Linked DNA regions of Oceanispirochaeta sp. M1. Each later gene encodes a partner of the first gene's protein in a complex. Links are inferred from orthologs where the notes say so. Each region holds a gene or a part of one and is shown on either strand. Other genes may lie near its edges.

Region 1 (4,071 bases):
TCATCAGGATTTTCCAGCTCAAACTGAGGTTTCATCAAGGCAATAAGACGTGACTCTTCAGTAAGACTCAGTATATGTGAAGCGGCTGACCGCAGGCTCCGGAAAGAGAGATCCGCAACCGCCCAATGGGGCTTGGGATCAAGATTCTGAACAGACATAATATTGGTCTTTTCCATAACAACTACTGCCGGATTAACTCGCAGAGAGTAGTCAAGCTGGTTATATCCCACATCAACGGCATAAACAGAGAGAGCTCCCTTCTGCAGAAGACAATCTGTAAAACCACCTGTGGAACAGCCGGCATCAAGTATCCTTTTCCCTTTCACCGGAACGGACCAGTATTCAAGAACCTTTTCCAGCTTGAATCCCCCACGGGAGACATATTTCTTTTTACTGAGTTCCAGCTTTGCATCTGAAGCAACAAGAGCCTTAGGGTCTTTTATCTTTTCACCGGAAGTAATGAGTTCACCGCACAGTATTGATGCGAAAAGTTCTTTTTCTGAATATTCCGGAAACTGCCGGGATGCAAGCTGCAGGAGCCTCTGTTTCTTCATGCCGGTGAAAGCTGCCTGATCCGACTGATGGAAACGGCCTTACCGTCTAAAAAATCTACAACGATGCCGCAGATCAGGGCCTGGTTATCAATTACGTCCATCTTGATAGGAAGCTGAGAAAGGCTTCTTCTGATACTCTGCTGTGGATCAGCACCGATAACACTACCCACCGGCCCTACCATCCCTATATCACTGATATAAGCGGTTCCTCCGGGGAGAATCCTTTCATCGGCAGTCTGTATATGTGTGTGTGTTCCAAAGAGAAGACTCAGCTGACCGTCCATATGAAGTGCAAGGGCTTCTTTCTCCAGGGGATCTTCAGCATGAAAATCAAGAATAGTAATATCCGCTTGTCCCTGAACCTTCTGAACCATTTTTTTCATAGCCTGAAAAGGACAGAAGCCATTGAATCCCATACGGGATCTGCCAAGCATATTAAAAACAGCAATCTTCTGTTTCTTCTTTTCGATAATACATTGACCATGTCCTGGAACACCGGGAGGGTAATTGGCAGGTCTGAGAAGGAATTCCTGAGAATCAAGAAAATCCAGAATCTCTTTCTTCTGCCAGATATGATTACCACTTGTAATCACATCAGCACCTGCGGAAAACAGTCTTTCCACATCTTCGGGCATCATGCCGAAACCGGCAGCTGCATTTTCACCGTTAACGATGACCAGATCTGCCCGGTGCTCTTTGATGAGTTTTTTTAATCCAAAGAAAAGCGCCCTGCTCCCGGGAGATCCAACAACATCTCCCAGAATAAGGGCGCGTAATTCATTCGCCAAAGTTCACTTCCTAACGGGCGTATTCAACGGCCCTTGTTTCGCGAATTATGGTGACCCGGATACGTCCGGGATACTTAAGTTCATTTTCAATCTGCTTTGCAATATCTTTAGCAAGGATCTGTGCTTTGGAATCATCAATTTTGTCATTATTGACCATGATTCTCAGCTCTCGTCCAGCCTGAATAGCAAATACCTTTTCAACACCCTCGAAGCTCATTGCGATCTTCTCAAGGTTTTCAAGTCGCTTGATATAGTTATCAAGAGTCTCACGTCTAGCTCCGGGTCTGGCTGCTGAAATAGCATCCGCCACCTGAACAATGATTCCCTCCACTGAAGTTATCTCAATATCATTGTGATGAGCACCTACAGCATTAATAACCCGGGGATCTTCATTCATACGTTTACAGAGTTCTGCACCCAGCTCCGCATGATTCACATCACCATCAGTTTCAAGTCCCTTACCGATATCGTGGAGCAAAGCTCCTCTCTTGGCAAGTTCTGCATCAGCACCTACTTCAGAGGCGATCATACCGGCAATGACAGCAACTTCCTTGGAATGAGAAAGTACATTCTGACCATAACTGGTTCTGAAATGCAGACGACCGAGAGCTCTGATACCTTCGGGCCGGACATTATGAATACCCAGATCGAAGAGAACCTTTTCACCCTCTTCATAAATAGTCTGACTGATTTCTTTCGTCACCTTCTGTACAACTTCCTCAATCCTTGCGGGATGGATTCTGCCGTCGGCTATCAGTCTTTCCAGAGCGATCTTAGCGATCACTTTTCTAATCGGATCAAAACATGAGATCACAACAGCTTCAGGAGTATCATCAATAATGATATCCACACCTGTCAGTGTCTCGAGAGTTCTGATATTACGGCCTTCACGACCGATGATTCTACCCTTCATTTCATCATTGGGCAGACTGACGGAAGTCACAGTAATTTCTGTGCTTACATCTGTCGCCAGACGCTGAATTGTAGTAATTATGACATCTCTGGCCTTCTTCTCAGCCGTGAGATTCGCTTCCTGTTCAATCTTATTAACCAGTGCCTGAGCATCATGTTTTGCTTCATTTTCCAGACTCTGGATAATTAATTTCTTCGCCTCGTCTTTGGTTAAACCTGAGATTCTTTCGAGCTCAGTCTGCCATCGGGATTCCTCCGCGGTAACAGATTCTTCTCTGCCTACAAGAGCCTCTTCCTGATCGTTAATCGCTGCCTGTTTCTGTTCAAGCAACGCAGTCTTTTTATCAAGGTTATCTTCTTTTTGTTGCACTCTACGTTCATATTTCTGAACATCATTGCGTCTATCCCGGTTTTCTTTCTCCAGTTGACGACGTTCCTTCATAATCTGATTCTGTGCTTCCAGCAAGATAGATTTTTTTTCTTGTTCTGCCTCTTTAACTGCGTCCTGTTTTACTCTTAACGATTTCTGCTCTGAAGAAGAGAGCTGATATCTGGCATAAAGCCATCTTATTGTCCAACCTAATACTAATCCAACGAGGGGAAGAGCTATCATATATATAAGATCCATTATTCCCCCTAATCTTACAAGATAATATGATTATATAAGTAAAGACCTATTTGTCAAGTCAAAGTATTTCCATTAAAACATCATAAATCAGCAGCTGATCACATAAGTTCTTCATTATCAATGAGAAGTAAACCAGCTGCATCTATAGAGTTGATTAAAGAATCTCATTAAGAAATGACTGTTTGGAATCCTTGTATCCAAGAAGAGCATAATCAATCCCTTCTTTACTCTCCAGTGGCATCAAAACCCAGCATTGAAAAAGATTAAAATCGGGATGTGCCAGTGCTCCGGCTAAGGATTCATGGTCTTTATTCTTAATGTACACGAGCTTGTTATCCGAGGTCATAGATCCAAAGAGAGATGAAATATCATCACTGCTCAGACTGTCTACACCGTCTTCATTAATACCGATTGAATGAACAGGAATAAGCCCTTTTCCAGATTTTTTCATAAGGATACCACTCAGGGCTTTATATTCTCTTGTCAGATCACGCAGTGCCTTTAGCAGACCGAGAGAACCTTCACGGTAATGACTTCTGAATCTATCAAAATCAAGACCCTTTTCAGTCATTTCCAGACGTGCGACTTCATCTTTTATTGTATAATGTTCAACTTCGGGCTCTTCTTCCAGAGGAGGCAGCAGATCATCTGCCAGGTTCTGAACGAGTCCACCCATTCCCTGCATAAACGATTCTGAGGTTATCTTACCATCATCTTCTTCAACATGAGCATCTTCTTCGTCTGATTCGGGCTCTTCTTTGATATCTAGTCCGGCTTTACTGAGGTACTCAGTAAAACTGACAGATAGCGGAGGAACGACTACTTTTAACTCTTCGACTTCTTCCATCTCTTCGAGTTCTTCAAGTTCATCCAGCTCTTCCAGATCTTCGACTTCGTCCAGATCTTCGACTTCGTCCAGATCTTCGACTTCGTCCAGATCTTCGACTTCGTCCAGTTCTTCGACTTCGTCCAGTTCTTCGACTTCATCCAGATCTTCGACTTCATCCAGATCTTCGACTTCATCCAGTTCTTCGACTTCGTTCAGTTCTTCATTACCGCCTGTTAGATCATCTGCAGGAGCATCACTATCCTTATCTGTACTCATATCATCTCCCCAGGCAGGTTCTTCGATATTATCAATAACTGCGGTTTCCACAGAATCATAACTCTTATATTTTGAATCATTATA
Region 2 (3,605 bases), on another replicon or contig:
TCAGGTGCTTGTTCCGTCGGTAGCGGTAGTTGTTTTCGAAGAAATCGAAGAGGGCGTCCACCTCCTCGAGAATCTCCTTATGGGAAGTCATAAGGAAACAGTCTGTGTAGAGGCCGGCGGTATCCTCGTTTAGGTTACCCGTACCTATACCACCGTAGCGGACGGTTTTTCCCTTCTCCCTTCTGCTGATAAGGAGAAGTTTGGAGTGAACCTTGAGACCTTCCACACCAAAAATTACTTTTACATCGTTTTCTTTAAGTACATTGGCCCAGAAAATATTATTCTCTTCATCAAAACGGGCCTGCAGCTCCAGGATAACCAGAATCTCTTTTCTATTCTTCCTGGCATTGATCAGGGCATTCACAACGGATGAAAAGTTTGCCACTCTGTAGAGTGTTACTTTAATGCTTTCCACGTGGGGATCGATGGAAGCCTCCCGCAGTAGATCGATCACCGTATCAAAACTGTGATACGGAAAATAGAGAAGTGTATCTTTAGCCTTGATCGCCTGGAAGATTTTTACACCCTTGGGAAAGTGTCTGTGCTGCAGAGGTTCATATTTTTCACAACATTGCAGTCCCACCAGTTTGGGGAACTTCATAAAGTCGCTGAAGTAGTGATGCCTGCCTCCAGGGGTAACCGTATCATACTTTCTGAATTTCATTTTTCTGAGGAACATATCCAGCAGATCCTGATTCATGGTCTGATCATAGAGGAACCAGATTGGTGCTCCCAGATGTCTCTTCTGGACACTCTGGTTTACTTTGTTCATATAACTGAGTGAGATATCGTCATCATCAATATCCAGTTCCGCATCCCGTACAACCTTGAAGTTCCATGAATGGAAACTGTGATAATGGCTGTCTCTGAAAATTGATGGAAGTCCTGCACGGACCACTTCATCAATAAGCATTACATTCTGTTCATCTTTCTTGCTGGGAAGTTTGATAAACCGGGGAAGAACTTTTGTCGGGATCTCAACGATACTGTAGCGGATTTTATCTTCCTGGCCGATTGTTTTTTTCATCTCCACCGCAAGGTATAGTGTTTTGTCCTGCAGCTCGGGCAGTTTGTAACGTGCATCCACCATTATGGGGAAGATCTTGTGACGGACCTCTCTCTCAAAATACTCTTTTATAAAAGAACTCTGCTCTTTATTCAGCTGTTTGTATTTCAGAAGCCTTATTCCCATTACCTCGAGCTCAGCATACATATTCTGAAGTATTGTGTTGAAGCTTTCTCTCTGTCTGGCCACTTCCTTCTGAATATTTGCCATGGCAGAGGCAGGGTCTTCCCGAAGCATTATAGCTCCCTCTTTTCCCATCTGGCACATCCGACGGGTCATGGCAACACGAACCCTGAAAAACTCATCAAGATTTGAAGAGTAGATTCCCAGAAATTTGAAGCGATCACCCAGAGGATTTCTTTTGTCTTCGGCTTCCTGCAGAACTCTCTCATTAAAGGAAAGCCAGCTGATCTCTTTATTAAAAAAAGGGTAATCTCTTTTCTTTACGGTATAGGGGCGGGCCATAGTTTTCCTTTTATCAATTTAATTTTCTAAATAATACATACATGTATCTGATCAGCGTCCAAGACCGTCACCGAAACAGGTGTCTATAGTCCGGGCATGTTTAATAAGAGGATGATCTGCAGGGACAAATTTTGTCTTTCCGGCTACCTCTTCAAGGGGAACTGATGTCAGGTCATTTCCATGATACGCAGCCATTCGGCCGAATTCTCCGGAATCTGCCATACCTGCTGCGTATGAGCCGAGTTCTGTGGCAATCACCCTGTCTCTGGGAGAGGGGGTTCCACCTCTTTGAATATACCCCAGAATCGTCTCTCTGGTTTCTATGCCTGTCATATCCTGAATCAGACGGGCCACAGCAGCACCTGCAGAAATTCTGTTTTTCTTCATTCCCACTCCCGGCACCTTCACACCTTCTGCTACAACAACGATAGAGTAGGGTTTTCCCGCTTCAAGACGTTTCAAAAGGTAATCTTTCAGTGTTTCAGCTTTCCAGGGGATTTCAGGAAGAAGAATGGCATCTCCCCCTCCGGCAACACCGGAGTAGAGTGACAGCCAGCCCGTATGATGACCCATAACCTCTACAACCATAATTCTTTTATGAGAGTTGGCTGTGGTATGCATTCTATCGATGGCTTCGGTGGCGATATTTACAGCCGTATCAAAGCCGAAGGTCATATCTGTTCCCCAAACATCGTTGTCGATGGTCTTGGGAATGCCTACTATATTGAGGCCCAATTCCTGCAGTTTTCCTGCAGTCTTCATGGTTCCATTTCCGCCGATACATACAAGGGCATCAAGGCCCAGTTTATCGCAGTTCTCCAGAATACGGTCGGGTTTGCTCTGAACATACTCTTCGTACTCTTCGTGTTTAAACGGTTTTTCCCTTGAGGTTCCAAGAATGGTCCCTCCCATTGTCAATATTCCGGATAACGACTTCTCATCCAGATGTCTGTACTCATTATTGATCAGTCCGAGGTAGCCGGAGGAAAAGCCGTAGACATCCATTCCGTATTTGAGAATAGAAGTCTTTCCAACCCCTCTGATTGCAGCATTTAAACCGGGGCAATCGCCTCCTGCTGTAAGTATTCCAATCTTTTTTGTGCCTTGTGACATAATGTCTCCAGATTTTAAGTATAGAAAGTTAGGATATAGTTAGCAAATCACATCAGTGTGAAACTGAGAGCGCTTTTCTTTTTGAATCTGTCCAGGGCCAGATTGATCATCTCATCCAGTAGAGCGGGATAGGGAAGTCCTCCCGCATCACAGAGAAGAGGAAACATACTGATGCTCGTAAAACCGGGTATGGTGTTAATCTCATTGAGAAACAGCTCTCCTGTTTTCTTATCCATAAAGAAGTCCACCCGGGACATACCGCTGCAGCCAAGTACTTCATAGGCTTTTACAGCGATCTCCTGCACCCTGCGGGCATCTTCTTTTTCAAGATCTGCCGGCACGATAAGTGCGGCTCCATCGGGATCTAAATATTTTGCTTCATAATCATAAAACTCATGACTGGGCTTCAGTTCTCCGGGAGGGAAAGATCTGGGATTCTCGTTTCCCAGTATGGAGCACTCAATTTCTCTGGCATTAACAGCAGGTTCCACAAGCACCTTGTTATCAAAGCGCAGCGCTTCTTCCATGGCAGCCTGAAATTTATCTTCGTTATCCACACGGGAGACACCTACAGAGGAGCCGCACTGGGAGGGTTTAACAAAAAGGGGCATGCCGAACTTCTCTTTTATTTCAGTCAGAAGGGCGGTCCAGCTGAAATTTTCAGCCTCACACTCTGCTTTTCTGACACTTCTGAAGGGAACAACAGGCAGATTATGATGTTCCCATATTATTTTTGCTATATCCTTATCCATGCTCAGGTAGCTTCCACCTACACCTGCCCCGGCATAGGGAAGGTCGGCTATCTCAAGGAGTCCCTGAAGGGTTCCATCTTCACCGAAAGTACCGTGAAGAATGGGCAGAACCGCATCTACCGCTATGGGACCTTTATTTGAGCTAAGTCCTTTGCCTGGTACAACGCTGAGCATTTGCTGTGAATCTTCTTCAATCGAGAGGATCTCTT

Evidence for each region.
Region 2: rny (region 1) and DV872_RS12560 share a complex: the UniProt entries of both Bacillus subtilis proteins name them as parts of the possible RNA degradosome complex. The link is inferred for Oceanispirochaeta sp. M1 from one-to-one orthologs.

What each region holds. Positions count from the first base shown.
Region 1 is NZ_QQPQ01000022.1:66,799-70,869, reverse strand. The notes cover bases 618-3,462. They hold rny (ribonuclease Y), read right to left. Parts: upstream 2,883-3,462; coding sequence 1,353-2,882; downstream 618-1,352. Other genes in these bases: DV872_RS26615 (hypothetical protein), read right to left, coding at 3,037-3,462; DV872_RS16045 (TIGR00282 family metallophosphoesterase), read right to left, coding at 618-1,342. Outside these bases: DV872_RS16050 (TlyA family RNA methyltransferase), read right to left, coding at 1-554; more of DV872_RS16045, read right to left, coding at 551-617; more of DV872_RS26615, read right to left, coding at 3,463-4,071. UniProt on the Bacillus subtilis protein: Endoribonuclease that initiates mRNA decay. Initiates the decay of all SAM-dependent riboswitches, such as yitJ riboswitch. Involved in processing of the gapA operon mRNA, it cleaves between cggR and gapA.
Region 2 is NZ_QQPQ01000015.1:98,232-101,836, reverse strand. What follows is about bases 614-3,605. They hold DV872_RS12560 (6-phosphofructokinase), read right to left. Parts: upstream 2,645-3,605; coding sequence 1,583-2,644; downstream 614-1,582. Other genes in these bases: DV872_RS12555 (D-alanine--D-alanine ligase family protein), read right to left, coding at 2,692-3,605; ppk1 (polyphosphate kinase 1), read right to left, coding at 614-1,531. Outside these bases: more of ppk1, read right to left, coding at 1-613. UniProt on the Bacillus subtilis protein: Catalyzes the phosphorylation of D-fructose 6-phosphate to fructose 1,6-bisphosphate by ATP, the first committing step of glycolysis.